DNA from 4 places in the Paenibacillus sp. FSL H3-0329 genome. Region 1 is predicted to be linked to each of the others. Evidence: riboswitches for the same ligand, from Rfam matches in the RefSeq annotation. Region 1 holds a riboswitch; each other region holds the start of a gene.
What was found. Region 1 has a riboswitch for cyclic di-AMP ahead of NSQ66_RS00190 (3D domain-containing protein). Riboswitches for the same ligand answer to the same signal wherever they lie in the genome.
Positions count from the first base shown of each region.

Region 2: linked by a shared signal. The riboswitch ahead of NSQ66_RS10950 (KamA family radical SAM protein) and the one ahead of NSQ66_RS00190 (3D domain-containing protein) in region 1 are both predicted to bind cyclic di-AMP.
Region 3: linked by a shared signal. The riboswitch ahead of NSQ66_RS02605 (hypothetical protein) and the one ahead of NSQ66_RS00190 (3D domain-containing protein) in region 1 are both predicted to bind cyclic di-AMP.
Region 4: linked by a shared signal. The riboswitch ahead of NSQ66_RS16270 (APC family permease) and the one ahead of NSQ66_RS00190 (3D domain-containing protein) in region 1 are both predicted to bind cyclic di-AMP.

Region 1 covers NZ_CP150150.1:39,999-44,582, forward strand. Annotated here, with positions in the region: gene NSQ66_RS00180 (HD domain-containing protein) at 1-1,020, shown strand, start outside; gene NSQ66_RS00185 (TatD family hydrolase) at 1,072-1,842, shown strand; cyclic di-AMP (ydaO/yuaA leader) riboswitch at 2,041-2,270, shown strand; gene NSQ66_RS00190 (3D domain-containing protein) at 2,556-3,722, shown strand; gene rnmV (ribonuclease M5) at 3,899-4,450, shown strand; gene rsmA (16S rRNA (adenine(1518)-N(6)/adenine(1519)-N(6))-dimethyltransferase RsmA) at 4,447-4,584, shown strand, end outside.
Region 2 covers NZ_CP150150.1:2,545,460-2,550,043, forward strand. Annotated here, with positions in the region: gene NSQ66_RS10935 (YdeI/OmpD-associated family protein) at 1-241, opposite strand, end outside; gene NSQ66_RS10940 (DinB family protein) at 298-813, opposite strand; gene NSQ66_RS10945 (YafY family protein) at 896-1,807, opposite strand; gene NSQ66_RS10950 (KamA family radical SAM protein) at 1,950-3,116, opposite strand; cyclic di-AMP (ydaO/yuaA leader) riboswitch at 3,257-3,398, opposite strand; gene NSQ66_RS10955 (AraC family transcriptional regulator) at 3,447-4,584, opposite strand, start outside.
Region 3 covers NZ_CP150150.1:580,250-584,833, forward strand. Annotated here, with positions in the region: gene NSQ66_RS02590 (hypothetical protein) at 1-436, opposite strand, end outside; gene NSQ66_RS02595 (hypothetical protein) at 477-998, opposite strand; gene NSQ66_RS02600 (hypothetical protein) at 1,013-1,567, opposite strand; cyclic di-AMP (ydaO/yuaA leader) riboswitch at 1,636-1,800, opposite strand; cyclic di-AMP (ydaO/yuaA leader) riboswitch at 2,220-2,409, shown strand; gene NSQ66_RS02605 (hypothetical protein) at 2,587-3,078, shown strand; gene kdpA (potassium-transporting ATPase subunit KdpA) at 3,295-4,584, shown strand, end outside.
Region 4 covers NZ_CP150150.1:3,707,049-3,711,632, reverse strand. Annotated here, with positions in the region: gene NSQ66_RS16280 (DsbA family protein) at 1-715, shown strand, start outside; gene NSQ66_RS16275 (disulfide oxidoreductase) at 712-1,176, shown strand; cyclic di-AMP (ydaO/yuaA leader) riboswitch at 1,371-1,530, shown strand; gene NSQ66_RS16270 (APC family permease) at 1,655-3,472, shown strand; gene NSQ66_RS16265 (iron-hydroxamate ABC transporter substrate-binding protein) at 3,676-4,584, shown strand, end outside.

The sequences.
Region 1 (4,584 bases):
AGTTTGCTTACTTTGTGTGCGGCTTTGCTGCATGATTTAGGGCATGGCCCATTTTCACATTCTATAGAAGAAGCTTTTGAAATGAACCATGAGGATTGGACCTGCCGGATTATTTTGGAGGACACGGAGATTACCGAAATATTGCGTGATGTGGAGGAGGATTTTCCTCGTAAAGTAGCTTCAGTTATCTCTAAGACTTATGAGCATGAAATTGTTGTCAATTTGGTTTCCAGTCCGCTGGATGCTGATCGTATGGATTATTTGCTGCGTGATGCGTACTATACAGGTGTAAACTATGGAACCATCGACATTGATCGGATTTTGAGAATGCTTCGTCCTTATAATGGGCGGATTGTAGTAAAAGAATCAGGTATGCATGCCATTGAAGATTATTTAATGTCACGTTATCAAATGTACTGGCAGGTATATTTTCATCCGGTGACGCGCAGCTCTGAAATTATTTTGCGTCAAATCTTCCGTAGAGCTAAAGAATTGTTTCAAGAGGGGTACAAATTTCGCTTTATGATCGCTCCGCTGGAAGATCTCTTTCGAGGAGAAGTAACAGTGAAGCAATATTTAATGCTTGATGAGGCACTGGTACAGACTGCTTTTATGCAATGGACACTTGAAGAAGATGAGTTATTAAGCGACTTGTGTACCCGTTTTATTCATCGTAAACTGTATAAATATGTAGAGATTGAGAATTTGGATACAGATATGATTACGGAAATCCGCAGCAGTTTTGCGGGAGTGGGACTTAACCCAGAATATGACCTAGAGATTGATTATCCGACAGATTTGCCTTATGATGTGTTCCGTCCAGGAGCAGCCTTCGACAATAATCAAATTTTACTGCTTGATCGGAATGAGCAATTGCGGGAAATTTCAGAGGTATCGGATATTGTGCGCTCAATAAGCGGAATTCATCGTGGCAGATATCATCTATATTTCCCACAGGATAAGCTGAAAAAAGCCCTTACACGCTTGCCCTCTTCTGTAGCAGAGATTTTTGCAAAATAATACAAATATTTATGGAACTATTGATAAAAACAACAAGGAGTGAGCTTTAAAATGTATCTGTTCGACACACATACACATCTAGATGCGCCTCAATTCGACGAGGATCGCGAGGAAGTTATTGCTCGTGCAGTAGAGGCCGGAGTTAGCAAGATGATCAATATTGGATTTAATCGGGAAACGATCCCTTCAACGATGAAGCTGGCTGAATCTTATGATTATATTTATGCAGCGGTGGGCTGGCATCCACAGGATGCGATTGATATGAAAGAGGGAGACCTCGATTGGATCGCCTCTCTTTGCAGCCATGAAAAAGTGGTGGCCATCGGAGAGATTGGATTGGATTATTATTGGGATACCTCTCCCAAGGATGTGCAGCAGGAGGTCTTCCGCAAACAAATCGGACTAGCCCGTGAACTAAAAATGCCAATCTGTATACATGACCGTGATGCTCATGAAGATGTTGTACGGATTTTACGGGAGGAAAAAGCAAATGAAATTGGTGGCGTGATGCATTCGTTCTCAGGCAGCTGGGAAACAGCAAAAATGTGTCTAGACCTTGGATTTCATTTGTCATTTGGAGGACCGATAACGTTCAAAAATGCCAGAGTGCCTAAAGAGGTGCTTGCACAGACGCCATTGGACCGATTATTGATCGAAACAGACGCTCCATATTTGACTCCACACCCCTTCCGTGGCAAGCGAAATGAGAGTGCTCATGTGAAGTTAGTAGCAGAGGCTGCGGCTGAAATTAAAGGGTTAACATGGGAAGAATTGGCTAAAATTACGTATGCGAACGCACTGGAACGATTTGGGATTGTCTGAAAACAGGAGTAAAACGGGTGAAAAATAGAGAATAGCCGATATATTAAACTTTTTTAATATAAAAACGGCTGATTATTACAATATTTTAACCATATATTTGCTTAAACGTGGTTGAATCGTCCTTTACAACATGCATCAAAACAGGATATCATCTTTTCAGTGATGTGAGCTGTTGTTATTGTGACAGCCATTGATTCATGGATCGTCTCGCTGAGTCTCCGTATGGAGAACGGGGGAACCAATATTGAACTGCCGCATGCCTGTATCTTGAATACGACTAGGAATTGCCGCAGAACAATATTTGATTTCTTCACGTGGTCTTTGGGGTGAATTTAAGGGCAACCGCCGTGAGCGGGTGACCTGAAATAGGGCGTCTCTCTTTCGTCCGAACCCGACAGCTAACCCCGTAAGCGCAAGTAAGAGAGGCAACCTCGTGCACAAACATTCCCGCGTATTCTGACATCGGAGAAGCCACGAAAGAGTCCTCAAGAGAACTCTTTTTAGGCTTCTTTATTTTTGAATAAACTGAATGTTGCCCGCATACTGTTATATAACAGGTGTGGGAGTAGCTGTGCCGAGCAGGCGATCCATGAGCAGGAGACGCTAAGTTAATACGTGCGTATCCTGTGACAATCTCAAATAGTTTCGTCAAAGAAATTCAGTCCTCATGATATACAAATTGACGACGAGGCTATGTAAGGAGGATGGAGAGAATGGGCTTATTCCAACCAGAGGTATCCCATGATTCGCAGTCATCCAGCAGGTCTTTCGCATTACGGTGGGAGCAAGTAAATACTCGCGTACTTTTACTTGCAGGTGTGATTTCAATCGCAATCGCGCTGTTAATTCTGCTGTACGTACACGGTCAAAGTAACAAACAATTTGTTTTAGTAATAGACGGGCAAACACAGACACTTGAAACGCGAGAAGCACTTCTTGGTGATGTGTTGGAGAAAGAGCAAATTTCGCTGCAGCCGCATGATGAATTATCTTTAGGTCTGAGTGATGAAATAAAAGACGGTGACCGTGTCGTTATCAATCGTGCGCAGAAATTTAGCCTTACTGCGGACGGAGCAACAAAAACGTTATATACGACCGAAGACACTATCGGTCAGGCGATTGACAAACTGGGTATCAACCTAGAAGGCTATGATAAGATTTTTCCTTCGTTAGACACCACCATCTCTGCTGACATGGAGATTAAGATCGTTCGTATCAACAAGCAAACGGTACAGCGAACAACTAACTTACCTTTCCGTGTTATTAAGACAGCAGATCCCTCCCTTACTGTGGGAACAGTTAGAGTGGCACAGGCAGGCAAACCAGGCGTCATGGTTCAGCATATTGAAAAGATCTATCAAGACGGAGAACTGGCCTCTATGCGCATGATCGGCAAGGAAGTACAAACGGTAACAAAAGATAAGATCATTGCCGTTGGTACTAAAGCACTTCCTAAGCCTACTGTAGTTGCTAAAGCTACAACAACTTCCAAATCAAGCACTACCTCCAAAACGACTAAAGTTAGCGCTAAGACTAAGAACGTCACAAGCAAGGCTGGCGTAGACTTTGAGTACAAGAAGATGATTAAGAACGTCTCCATGACAGCTTATTCGTCAGAAGAGCCAGGAATAGGTACTAAAACTGCCTCCGGAACACGCGTAACGGAAGGTCGTACAATTGCAGTAGATCCGAATGTAATTCCTATTGGCTGGTGGGTTTATATCGATGGGCTTGGATTCCGCCGTGCAGAGGATACGGGCGGTGCCATTAAAGGCAATAAAGTGGATGTCTATTATGATTCCCTGAGCCATGCTCGTAATTTCGGCCGTAAATCACGTACCGTATATGTGATTGGACCTGTGAAACCAGAGCTTAACTAGAACTGAAGCTTTTGCAAAAAATCCTTTGATAAGCTATAGTGATGATAACCGTTAAGGAACGCTGGATGATCATTTCGTTGATCGCAGAGCAACCGCTCATCACTTATACATTCTTTAACCAAAAGAAGAGGAGCGAATCCTCTTCTTTTTGCTTTTTTTGGAAGGAGTCAAGAAATATGATTAAGGAATTAATCGTCGTTGAAGGCAAAAGCGATACCGTAGCCATTAAGCGTGCTGTGGAAGCAGATACGATTGAGACAGGCGGCTCTGCTGTAAACCGGACTGTAATTGCGAAGATTGCGCTAGCTATGGAACGCAGAGGGGTTATTATTCTTACGGACCCGGACCATGCTGGGGAGCGAATTCGTAAAATCGTTTCAGCGAAGGTGCCGGGCTGCAAGCATGCTTTTATTCCGGAGAAGGACGCAACTCGAAAAGGGGATATCGGTGTAGAGAATGCATCGCCAGAGGCGATTCGTCATGCGCTGCGTAACGTACATACCTCTTTTGAAGGAGCACCTGCTTTGATTGGTATTGATGACCTTATGGCCGCTGGAATGCTTGTACACCCTCGGGCTGCTGAAAGACGTATGGCGCTTGGTAATTTGCTTGGAATCGGATATTGTAACGGCAAACAGCTGTACAAGCGGCTGGCGATGTTTGGGATTACGCGGGAGGAATTTGCCGGGGCTCTCGCCCAAATTGATCAGGGAGGCATTACTTCATGAGTGGTAGAGAGGAAATTTCGACTCCAAAACGGACCAAAGAGATTATTCAACGTTATGGATTCAAGTTCAAGAAAAGCCTGGGACAGAATTTTTTGATTGATCAAAATATTTTGGACAAGATTGTAGACGCTGCT
Region 2 (4,584 bases), 2.5 Mb from region 1:
AGCTTTTTTTACTTCGGGGAGAGAGTCTTTGCGCCAGCTCTGTTTCCGAAATTTTCTTTTTCACTCCATCGATCCATCCAAAACACAAACATTCCTCAACTACGTCCAAATATAGCAACGTTTCTGGGTTTGGCTTCATACTAACGAGTACCCAACAAGATTTTTCAGTCTTACAATTCTCCTGCAGCCAAACTCTTAAATCTTCTCTCGTTTTTACTGTAATTAGATTTTCAATCTCCATAATTAAAATACAATTTCCTTTCTAGGTATGGAGTGGGGCAGATTGCCCATTAGTGTTTAAATAGCTTCCGCTGTTACCTGATACCAAAAAAGAGAATAGTCATTCATGGTGGAAGCGTGGCCTAACTGCCGTAACATAGTAGATATATTACCTCTATGATAAGTCCCGTGATTGACGACTTGCAACACAATTTCTGATAGGCGTGTTTGGCGGATTCCGGCGAATGGATTGTCAAGCAGAATGGTTTGCTCCAAATCGGATTGGTTGTGTAACCATGCTTTGTATTGTTCCGATAGCTGTGCAAAGATATTTACGTACTCATCCACAGAATCTAGAATGCTCAAATTTAGCGGGATACTTTGTTGAAAAGCCTCAGGCATAGCAGTGCCTGTTAAAACAAGATACCACATCGTATCAACCGCATAGATATGGCTAAGGGCATGAGCGATGGTGGGAAATGAGCTGTTCACTTCTTGACTTAGCACAGAAGCCGGGAGTTCCTTGATTCTCCCCAGGATAGTTTGGTTTCCCCATGTGTGGTATTTAAACATTTCTACTGGATAATTTGTCATTCGTATTGTCTCCTTTTGAATTGTCATGGATTTGTTTTTGTTACTGTTGTTAATATAAAAGAAGAAGTATGACATCAGACTGTCATACTTCTTCATAAAGTTTGAGTGTGTTTTGAAGCTGCTCTTTTAAAATACCTCGCAATGCAGGGGGTTCGAGGACTTCGGCCCCGCTGCCGAAACTCAGCAGAATGGACCAAAGCCAACAAGCTTCCAATGGCTTATACACAGGAATTCGCATCGTCATGCTTTTATCAGAATGAAATTCCTTGTCGACTTGATGAAACTGATCCAAAGCTTCTGCCAAAGCCTCAGGGCCCACCCGGATTACTATTTCCTCCACCTGATCTACCCTGTTTGAACAGCCAGCCTCTTTGGGTACTTCATGTTGTGATTGAAAGGTATCCTGCGTCAGGAACAAATTCAGCATCCGGGAAAGACGAAACTCCCGATAATCCTGCCGTGCCCGGCAATAACCATAGATGTACCAGTTGCTATATTTAAAATGAAGCTTTACTGGTTCCATTTCACGGGTTGTACGTTCATTTTTTACACTGATGTAATCAAAACGGACAACATTTCGTTCCGCTATAGCCGCACGTAAAAGAGGAAGTGCGTCAGGATCCGTACGCCGGGTTTCAAGATCCACCGCGAGACTAGAGGTCTGTGGCTCCGTTCCAATCGTTTGCAGCCGTTCAATGGTTCTTTGCGTATGTTCATCTTCAAACACGGAAGAAAGACTGTTAAGTACAGTAATCAGAGAAGTGACATCATACGAACGGAGCAGGCTTTTATCCATTTTATATCCGTCCATGATGCCATATCCACCTTTAGTTCCCTGATATGATACGACCGGGATACCAGCGGCACAAATCACATCGATATCCCTATAGATCGTTCGCTGGGAAACCTGAAACTCTTCAGCCAGCTTGGAGGCAGATAAAACTTCGTGGTTCAATAGCTTGTAGATCATAGAAATCAATCGTTCCAATTTCATGTGTGCATTCCCACCCATTAGTCCATTTCGTGTTACAGCGTGATTATATCATAGATTTTTTCGGGCTAATTTTGGGAGGGAGGAGTTTTGTTGTTGGTGATGAAGTAATATCCTATGACAGAGTCTGACAGAGCCGATTAATTTATTTATAGATTAAATCCGCAGGCTCTGATAAATGATTAACAGAAATAATAGCATCGTTTTTTTTCACAGGTGGGGTCCAATATTGCTCATTCCCAGGCAGGTCATCGAACCATTCGGCGTCCTTTGGACAATCTAGAATCATGAATTTTCCGTATTCCTGATCTCTGGATTGATGGTATTTGAGATAGGCTTTCCCGTTATCAATGGCGAGAATTTCTATTTTTCCTGAGGTGTGGCTCATGGATAAGCGTACTCTTTTGCCAAGTCCTGAGGTTCTAGCTTTGGCTTCTTCTACAATTTGATAGACTTGCTCGAGCGGTAATACGAAATCCCGGTTTCCGGCAACGGGCCGGTTCACAAAGAAGTAGTAGGGTGTAACGCCAGCCCATGAAAGTCGGTCCAGTAGTTCCCCTAAAATAATGGGATCATCGTTGATGCCTTTGAGGATGGGAGTCTGATTTACGACAATTGCCCCTGCGTTGTGGAGAGCTTTAAATGCTTTTTTGGCTTCAGGTGTGATTTCACGAGGATGATTGATGTGCGCCATAACATAGATTCGTTTGTCTTCGGTAGAGTAAGTACGAATCAGCTCCAGCAGCTCTTCGTCTTCAGAGATCCGCATCGGATTAAATACGGGTATCTTCGAACCTAGTCTAATGATTTTAACATGCTCAATGCTTCTTAGATTTTCAATAATGGATCTTAGCTTCGGTGTGGAGAGAATTAAACTGTCCCCGCCCGTAAGAAGTACGTTGTTAATCTCCGGATTCTTTGCGATATACTCCAAGCCCGGAGAGACATCAGCCATCGCCTCTTTCACGTCATTTCGAAACAGACGCTTACGGAAACAGTAGCGGCAATAAGCCCCGCAGACCTCGGATACAATCAGTAGTGCAGTGGTTCTATACTTGTGCTGACAACCAGGTACCACATAATTCGTGTCCTCATCGGAGGCGTCCCAGCGCCCATACTCCAGCAGTTCACCTTCGTTAGGAATAACCAGCTTACGGATGGGATCTTCTGGATCATCCCAGTTAATCAAAGACAGATAGTAGTCATTTACACGAAAAACAAATTTTTCTGTAATTTCTTTCAGATTCTCTTTTTCCAGCTCAGACAACATAGCTATTTTGTTAATATCCGTGAAGTACTTTACCTTTTGCACGTACATCTCTCCTTTGTCTCGTAGTGTGAGAAATGAGGGAGCCTTAGTGTCAAAGGCCAATCTACTGCCAGCAGGGTCCAAAAAAAGCACAAAAAGAGACCCTTAGCAAGGGTCTCTGGTTATGTAAATAACATGAAAAGCAGACCCATCCACTGCTGACGAGGTTAGCTGACGGACTCGGGTAAGATGGTACCCTACATTCTAATGCTCAATGATTCGCCCCAATTAACTGGTTCCCCCGCTTTTCAACTGTAAAAGTTGGAAATTAAGCGTAGATAAAGTATACCCTATGAAGTTTTGAAAAGTCAAAAGAGAATCCTAGATTCACCTTCAATTGCTAGCGCTACTTCCGCCGAGTAGTTTAGGCAACAACGTTAGCAGCTTCTCCCGGGTTAACGCATCACTGGAGTTCCATTTGCTTCCGTCGAGCAGATAAACATGTCCCTGACGTACTGCCGGGAGACTGTTCCAAAGTGAACTGTCTAGTAGTCGTTCCATTGCAGCTCGCGAGTCTTTGCGTTCCGGAATGAACATGAAGATATGATCTCCGGCGTAGGCAGGCAGTCGTGTTGGATCCACTTCGGCGAACCCTAACTCTTCGTCCAATATGGCCTGAATCTCTTCGGTCGGTTGTAAACCACATGGGGCATAAAGCGCAGTGGAGAATCCGGACATTCCCATAGCATATAGATGATCTCCATGATCATAGACCAAAGCAGAGGCGGTTTCTCCAACTTGGAGAGTTGTCGAGTAAAGCTGCTGCCACATGGCTGCGTTTTTGATTGTGAATGACTCCAGCCATGCTTCCGCTTCGCGCTGTTTACCTAGCCAACTGCCTAATGTCCGCATTCGGTTGTCGAGAGGCGCAAATGAATCAAAGGTGAGTGTCGGAGCGATACCAGAAACTGCTCTGTAGGCTCTTTCATCACTATTTGCCAAAATGATCAAATCTGGGTTTAGGGAAGCGGTCAACTGCGGGTCCAGTGGAAACCCGACGTTGGCGAGCTTCTTAAGTCGATGTTTATAGACGCTGTTCCGGGCGAATGCTTCATCTCCACCGATAGGCTTTACACCTAACGCGAGAAGGTCGCCAAGTGTCTCGCCATGATAGACAATACGTTTCGCTCGTTCAGGAATTTCCACCTCATGACCCGTCCAATCCTTGACGGTAAGCTTACGACCTTGCTGATGTGCATATTGTCCGGGTGTAACTCCTGTTTTTTGCCGAAAGCGGCGGCTGAAATAGTATTCATCCGAGAAGCCGACCAGTCTGGCGATTTCCCGCAGTGGTTCAGTCGATTCCTGCAGGAATCGTTTGGAATGATTAATACGCAGATCCGTCAGGTATTCAAGCGGCTTTTTACCCGTAAGCTGTTGAAAGATCGGTGTATACTGCCAGATCGATATCCCCGCCCGTTCAGCCAACTGCTTCACGGTGATACTCTCTGTATAATGCTCCTGAATGAAT
Region 3 (4,584 bases), 540 kb from region 1:
TTGCGCTCGTTCGTATATCCGCTTGGTCGGTCATCTGCTCCCGTACAGCTCTAAGCTGTGCTTTCAGTGCAGGAACACTTTTTTGCAGAATAATGCTTATTTGAGAAAGAGGCAGCTTTAAGCCGTACCACAATACCTTCACAAGCTGTTCCTCCCAAGGTAATCCCTTAGCCGATAGAAGAGAGCGCCGGGCAAAAGAATCAGCACACTGGCGAATACAAGTGCGGTAAGCGTGGATAGAGAATAACTGAGGGTCGAAGTTATCCTGACGATATATTTTATGAAGCTCTGTGAAGGTGCGGATAGTAACCTTGTCTGCCTCATTAGATTGTTCTAATAACATGGAACTGAGTACGTAGACTTCATTAGTATACTTTTGAACACACTCTGCAAATTTAGCACTGTAGGTGGACACGGGAGGTAAGGGGTCAGGCATGGTGAACACGATCCTTTCAGAATGAGAGATTTGCTTGAATCTATAATATAGAAAAGTAAGAGATGGATTTATTGATAAGATCGGCGGTGTCTGGTTCCGGGCAACTGTGTTTCTGCTGGGAGGCAGTGGAAAAAGCTTTGGAAGGTTTGTAGTAGAGCCGTTCACTTCTGGAATTGCTCCCCCCAGCTGCAACACTGTACAGACGCCCTTGCTGAATATGCCCAGCCAAGGATTTACCCTGGAGCTTGGCCTTTAAATCCTGCAAAGCACCCTGAACTAGCTCAAGCTTAACCTGCTCCCAATCTGAACCTTCGCGGCGGACCTTATCCAGCGCTTCCTCAAGACGGCAATGACAGATAGCCCGTAAAAAAGAACTCCATTTAATGAGATCGAAATTTTTGGTGTTGGCAGAGATTAGACAAGCCCCCCAACTGCAACCTCCCTTACAGGTGAGCTTCAGAATACCATAACGGCAGCCTTCAGCCCCTTCCATTCCATAGTGAATAGGCTCGGGTTCATCCAATACAAATACTTCAATGCGGGATAGTCTGCGCTGGTCCATAGTAGGGTTCCTCCTTAGATTTCCAAAAGCTTTAAGTCTACCTGATGAGTGACACTAGCCTTTTCTACACAGGCGAGCATTTCCATTTTATTCTCACAGACTGCGGTATGCTCTAGCCATAGTCGGAACTTCTCTTTCCGTATAACAGATAGATGTAAGGGAAAGGTGCTGCGGGATCTCAAGACATACCAACCGGCGCTTACATCTTTCCAAGGCTCCTTGAAGGCTGTAAACCACGGGAGTTTTTGATGCGATGACCAATCCTGCTGCTGTTGTTGTTCTCGAATTTTTTTATATATTTCATATACAATCTTAGAGTCTAAACAGTCTTTACAAGAAGAAGGTGTACTGAATTGGCGAAGGGCTTGGATCTGGTTCTGGCCAAATGCATAACCTACAATGTACCTGTGATTATTTTCTTCGAACCACAAGGCCCCGAAACAAACGTAATTTAGACTTATCGGCTCAAGCAGCCCTTGATGTATCCCTAAATAATAGTGCTTCAAAACATTCACCCCATCCAGCGTGCTATCACCTAATAGGCTCAGGTAACGCAAAAACCGCAGCAAGAGGAGGACCTCTGCTGCGGTTTTGGATTACAGGCAGATATACCTGGGCCAAAGCGTGGCGGATCAAGGGTCTCTCTCTTTACGCTTACGAGGTTAGCTGTCGGATTCGGACGGTGAGAGTCGCCCTACCTATTGAGACTTACGCAGTCTCCTTTGGATTCACCCCAAGTAGGCCAGGTGGCCTGATGGTTCCCCCGTTCCCTGCGAATGCAGGAACTCAGCGTTGATTGTTTTTCATGAATTAGATTCAACCCGAATCATACTCTTTTCAAGATTTTCTGTAAAAAACGGAAAATGTTCTTTTAGAGCGATTTTAACCATATCCTGCCGACTACGACTGAAAAACGAGGTAAATAGGTATTTATGGCGTGTTATCGCGCCTCTTTCTCGCTCAACCTCAGCTTCTTGCGTTTCTACCTATAAAGGGAATTTGCAGTATTTTCGCTCTAAAAAGGTGAATAAAATCACATGGGTTATAGATAGCGATTAAACGCTCGAAACTCGAGTAAACAAGAGATATAGAGAGATTAGATATCAAGTAAGCGCTATCTAATGGGAAAATAGTTTTTAATTTGCATTATTTTGGCATCATTCAGGTTTTACAAGTCTTCGTGCATAAGAGTATGATTACTCCTGTTTCAACGACAATCGAATATTTGATCCGCTTAATTTCCGATAAGGAAAGCGGGGGAACCAACAATCGGCAGCCGATGTGAGAGTCGGAAGCTGATTATGGGGTGAATCCTGTAGAGGGTGCGAGTGAGCTCGCATCTATACAGGTAGGGCGACTCTCACCGCCCGAATCCGACAGCTAACCTCGTAAGCGTATGGAGAGAGGATGAGTGCAATGTGACCGCTAGCGAGCCACAGAGGAGATCCTTTGTGGCTTTTTGCTGTGCTCTTAGAAGCAAAGCATTTATGGAGGCCTCCCCCAAGAGGTCGCTAAATTCATCATTAGCGGTATTTGTAAGGCAGCGTCTAATGACGTGACACAACCGAGCTTTAGGTTGTGCCCGAAAATGACGATAGGTCAACATCCTTTCGGAGATTTTCGTTGCCTCCTTGTTGTAAATGAGCAGGAGGAGAAAAAAGAGATGACGGATCAGAATGAATATGTGCTTGTATGTGCGCCTACAAAGGCGGGAGAACATTTCATTAAACTTCTGAAGTTCAGGGGTATTAAGATGGCGGGATTAACCAACAATCTGGCTGAGAAAGCTTTACTAGAGGAGCTCGGAATCGAGCAGGTTATTCTAGTGGATACCCGCCATCAGAGCACTTGGTTTCGCCCATCGTTCCCGGTAGGCAGGGTATATCTGTTTGAGAGCAGCTTTCCGCTTTGCTGCCGCTATATTCAGATGTGCCGTACCTGGACGACACAGCCAATTTTTGTGATTACAAGTTCTATAAATCCTAGATTGGTCTATAAAAGACTTGGTGCGAGCTATGTAATCTATTCCCATAGTGGTGATGCTGATTTTCTAATCGATAGATCACCTCATCAAGGATAATGGAAGGAGTGCGGAAGATATGATGGATCTGTATATGGTGGCTTCGTTAGCTGTAATTTACGGGTTATTTTATGGCTTTATGCGCTGGTGCGCAGGTGTAGTTGAGGATACGGGGAGGGATAAGCTGTGATTCTAGTAATCGCTGTTACCCTACTGTTGTTTATATATCTGGTTTACGCGTTGATTCATCCTGAGAAATTTTAAGGAGGGGCATTCATGGGCATTTTGCAAATAGTCGTCGTAATTGTAATTCTCATCTTGTTGGTCAAGCCGATGGGGACGTATTTATATCATGTATTTTCTAACGAACCGAATCGTACGGATCGCTGGTTTGCAGGCACAGAGAAAGGTATTTATAAGCTGATCGGCCTGAAAAAACGGGACGGAATGTCCTGGAAGAAGTATGCACTCAGCTTTGTTTTAACTAATATCGTACTGGTTGCTTTCAGTTATATTTTTCTAAGATTACAGCGGGGATTGCCGCTGAACCCGAATGGAATTGCCGATATGGAACAGACGCTTTCATTTAATACGGTGATCAGCTTTATGACCAATACGAACCTGCAGCATTATAGCGGGGAGACGGGACTATCGTATTTTTCACAAATGGCAGTCATCACGATGATGATGTTCACGTCTGCAGCGAGCGGATTTTCTGTTGCGGTTGCTTTTGTCAGAGGGATTACAGGACAGAAATCAGTCGGAAATTTTTTTGAGGACTTCGTAAAAGCACATATTCGTGTATTCATTCCATTAGCTCTGCTAGTTTCATTGGTGCTGGTAGGATTGCATGTGCCACAAACGCTCAAGCCATCGCTTGAGGTCACTACACTCGAAGGGCAGACGCAACAAATCGCTATCGGTCCAGTCGCTTCTTTGGAGTCAATTAAACACTTAGGTACGAATGGTGGCGGCTTCTTCGGAGCCAATTCAGCGCATCCTTTTGAGAACCCTAATCCACTTACGAACGTTCTGGAGATTCTCTCTATGTGGATGTTGCCAGCCTCTTTGCCATATATGTACGGGTTGTTCGCTAAGAACAAACGTCAGGGCTGGGTGATTTTCACAGCAATGATGACCTTGTTCGTTCTGCTGCTGGGGCTGAATTATTATGCGGAAACTAAAGGGAATCCCGCTATTAATGCGCTGGGGATCGAGTCTTCGCAAGGCAGCATGGAAGGTAAAGAGGTACGTTTTGGGATCCCGCAATCTTCTCTGTTCACTTCGGTAACAACGGCAGCTACGACAGGTAGTGTTAACAATATGCATGATACGCTGACACCGCTGGGTGGCATTACCCCTCTGGCCCTAATGATGCTCAATAACGTCTTCGGGGGAAAAGGTGTAGGACTAATCAATATGCTGATGTATGCCATCATGGGCGTCTTCTTATGTGGACTAATGGTTGGCAGAACACCAGAGTTTCTCGGGCGAAAGATAGAAGCCAAGGAGATGAAGCTGATTGCGATTGCTATCCTTGTGCATCCGTTCATTATCCTTGTACCA
Region 4 (4,584 bases), 3.2 Mb from region 1:
GAGCAAACAAGAGAAACGACGGGTAGAACAGGAGCAACAGAAGCAGAAAACGAGAATTTTAGTTATTAGTTCAATAGCTGTAGTAGTTATCATTTTTGTTGGATTGTTTATGTTAGCTTCGAAAGATGCAGCAAAGAATGTCTCTACAGGAGAACCGGTAGAATTCAATTACAGTGAGCTACCTAGGATTGGTAATGAGGATGCACCTGTTAAGCTTGTTGAATTTGGCGATTTCAAATGTCCAGCTTGTTCCCAGTTTGCTGGCTCCATGAAACCGAAAATTGTTCAAGATTTTGTCAACGAGGGAAAAGCAGCTCTTTACTTTGTAAATATGGCTTTCGTTGGTCCTGACTCTGAGACAGCTTCACTAGCTGCATTGTCTGTATACCATCAGAATAAGGATGAATTCTGGAAGTTCTATGATGCTGTATATGCGCAGCAAGGGGATGAGAGCGACGAATGGGCCACTGAGGATTTCTTGATAAGCCTTGCTGAAAAAGAGAAATTAGCGATCGATTACGATCTGTTGCGTAAAGACATCCAAGAGAAAACTTATGCAGATGAGCTGAAGAAAGACATTCAGTTGGCAACTGACGCAGGCGTGACAACTACGCCTTCGCTCTACATTAATGGGGTGAAAACGGCTGAACCTTTCGATATTGAAGCGATTACATCTGAAATTAACACCGCCGCAAAAGCAGTGGAGGCAAAGTGACAAAATTCCTATCTTTTTGCAAGCGTAACTGCCTCTATCTGGCCTGGTTTGTCTCTTTGGTTGCTGTAGCTGGTAGCTTGTATTTAAGTGAAGTCTTGAAATATGAACCTTGTAAGCTTTGCTGGTTTCAGCGGATTTTTATGTATCCGCAGTTATTTTTGTTGGGAATTGCCACTTTCCGTGGAGATAAGCGCATCATTCCTTATGTGCTTCCATTAAGTTTGATTGGTGGCAGTATCTCAATCTATCATTATGCGGAACAGAAGATTCCAGCGTTAAGTAAAGTTCTACCTTGTACAATTGGTGTTCCTTGTAATAAAGATTACTTGAACTACTTCGGATTTATTACGATTCCTTTGTTAGCTTTAATCGCTTTTGCTCTAATTAGTCTCCTTCTTTGGTATGGACGTAAGGAAGAAGAAATGATTGAAGTAGATGCAGAGGAGAGCTTAGGATTTTAGTTTTCGCTTTGGAAGTTACAAAAAAGCTGAAAAGGTATTAAAATCACGGGCTAGAGGGATAATTGAAGATAATGAAAGAGAGCATCCAATAAGACGCTATATTTGAGCTTATTGGATGTTTTTTCATTCTTTTTTCATTTTTTTCAACGCTTTACTGTAGGCACTTTGTAGACTAATATTAGACCTTGTGAGAAGTTGAATATGCGCTGAATTTTCTTAGGAAAAACGGGGGAACCAAACTTGGCATTCATGCCAATGGGGTGAATCGGAACCGGGTCGAACAGACCTGTACCGTAGGGCTATAACCACAGCCCGAATCCGCCAGCTAACCTCGTAAGCAAGGTGGGAAAATGACCATGCATAAGCATGCGGATCATTTCCGTATGCTTATTTTTGTGTCTGCATTTATGAAATCCACCGATGAAAACAGCGCACGGAAATTCCGTTTCAGCTCCCAAAGAAAGGAACTGTATCCACCATGGTAAGCAAGGTAAAACGACTATTGATCGGACGTCCGATGAAGTCGAATGAACTCGATCATGAAAAGTTATCCAAGGTTAAAGCACTGGCTGTCCTGTCTTCTGATGCGCTCTCGTCTGTAGCCTACGGAACGGAACAAATACTGATTGTACTGGTGGCTGCCGGGTTTACTGCCATCTGGTATTCCCTGCCAATTGCATTAGCCGTATTGGGCCTGCTGGCCATCCTGATTTTATCCTATCGGCAGACGATTTTTGCTTATCCGCAAGGAGGCGGAGCTTATATCGTAGCCAAGAGCAATCTTGGTATTCCGACAGGGCTGCTCGCTGGGGGTTCATTATTGGTGGATTACATTCTTACCGTAGCGGTTAGTGCCTCGGCAGGGACGGATGCGATCACATCGGCTTTTCCAAGTCTTCATAATCATACTGTTCTCATCGCTGTATCTGTTATCGTTCTATTAACAATCATTAATCTTCGCGGAGTGACTGAATCGGCTTCGTTCATCGCAATTCCAGTGTATTTGTTTGTGGTTTCGATTGTTGTTCTGATTATCTCCGGTATCGTTAAATATGCAATGGGTGGCGCGCATGCGAATGTTCCTGAAATAGGCAGCGCCGTATCTAATGTAAGTTTGTTTCTACTATTAAAAGCGTTTAGCTCTGGTTGTTCAGCCCTAACGGGGGTTGAGGCCGTATCTAATGCGATCCCAAACTTTAAAGCACCGGCTGAGAAGAATGCAGCCAAGACGCTAATGATCATGGGACTTATCCTTGGCTTTATGTTTACCGGAATCACTGTGCTGGCGTATTGGTATGGTATTGTGCCAGATGAAAAGGCTACGGTTGTCTCTCAGATCGCTGAATCGACCTTTGGCCGTGGCGGATTGTACTTTTTCATTCAAGGGATTACAGCAGTGATTTTGTTCTTGGCAGCTAATACAGCATATTCAGCGTTTCCGCTGCTTGCCTTTATGTTTGCAAAAGATAAATATCTGCCACACGCATTTATGGTCCGTGGTGACCGCCTGGGCTTCTCAAACGGCATTATTTTTCTAGGAGTTATGTCTATCATACTTGTGGCTGCATTCCATGGGAATACGGAAGGTTTGATTCCACTTTATGCGGTAGGCGTGTTCATTCCTTTTACCTTATCCCAACTGGGGATGATGGTGCATTGGATCAAAACAAGACCTGCTGGATGGGTGAAAAGATTTGTTGTAAATACCATCGGTATGCTGACTACATTGACGATTACGCTTATATTTATTATTACTAAATTCTCAAGCGTATGGATGGCATTCATTTTCTTACCTGCTGTAATGTTCGTGTTCCACCGTATTCATAAGCACTATTTGAACACTGCGGATCAACTGCGTATATGTCCGGCTACTGATAAACCTATAATTAAAGGAAGTACTGTAGTTGTTCCTGTTGCAGGGGTTACACGTGCTGTATTACATTCCATCAGCTATGCGAAGTCTCTAACAGATAATGTTGTTGCTGTGTATGTAGGCTTTGATGAAGAAGACATTCATAAGATGGAGCAACGGTGGGAGGAATGGAATCCAGGCGTACGCCTGATTGTACTTCGCTCCAGATATCGTAGTATCATTCGTCCGTTAGTGAAGTTTATCGATACGGTTGAGTGGAAGACAGCTGCGACGGATCACATCACGATTCTGATTCCACAGTTTATTACCAAACATTGGTGGCAAGCCGTGCTTCATAATCAGACCAGCTTTTTAATCCGCTCGTATCTAATGAATCAAAAGGACGTTGTAGTAGCGACTGTCCCTTATCATTTAAATAAATAAGTAGAAGATTAAAGATGAGGTTATATCCGGAACGTTCGGAATATAACCTCTTTTGTATTTTATATGAAGGAAATTGTTGCAAATCCACAGAATTTGAAATTTATATGTTGACACAGAGAATGAGAATCAATATCATTTAAAAGTGAAGCAGAGGTAAAGGTCACCTTTGAATATCAAAGCAGTTACATATAGGAGGGTTTTTAATGTTTTGGCTTAACAGAAAAAGATCAGGAAGCATGAAAGTGACAATGAGCGGACTAATAGTGATGACGCTATTACTTTCCGCTTGTGGTAATAATAATGCTGAAAGTTCATCAAATGCAGGAACAGCGCCTACAACAGCTCCTACAGCAGAATCTACAGAGGCACCTGCTGCTCCTAAGACATTAACAGATGCAATGGGCCATGAAGTAACGATTCCGGCTAATCCACAGCGCGTCCTGGGTTCATATTTGGAAGACTCATTGGTAACTCTGGGTGTGACTCCAGTAGCTCAATGGTCAGTTACAAATGGCGTTCAGGATTATCTGGCCACTGAATTGAAGGATGTTCCTACAATTAGTTACGATCTTCCGTTAGAGGCTGTAACCAGCTTTGCTCCGGATCTTATTATCATCCCATCGGAGTCTTCTGTTCAGAACGGGATTTACGATCAGTTGAATAAGATTGCACCCACTTATGTAATTGGGGATGAACTAAATCAAGATTGGCGCAAATCTTTGCTCAAGATTGGTGAGATTTTGAACAAAACCTCTGAAGCAGAAAAAGCCATTAAAGATTATGATGTTAAAGCAGCGGCTGCGAAAGAACAGCTTGCAGGAGCTATTGGACAAGAGTCCGCGGCTATTCTATGGTTGGTGCAAAAAAACTTCTATATTGTAGACGAAACCCGCAGCAGTGGTGCTGTATTATATACAGACCTTGGCGTAAAGCTTCCTAACTTAGTAACAGAGATCCCAGTAGGAACAAGAGCAACTTGGAATCCAATCTCGCTAGAGAAGCTTTCTGAGCTGACTGCAGATCATATTTTCCTTGTAAATAGTGATAAGACTGAGGGTTCGGAGATCTTAGATAGTGCAATTTGGAAGGGCATCCCAGCTGTGAAAGCTGGA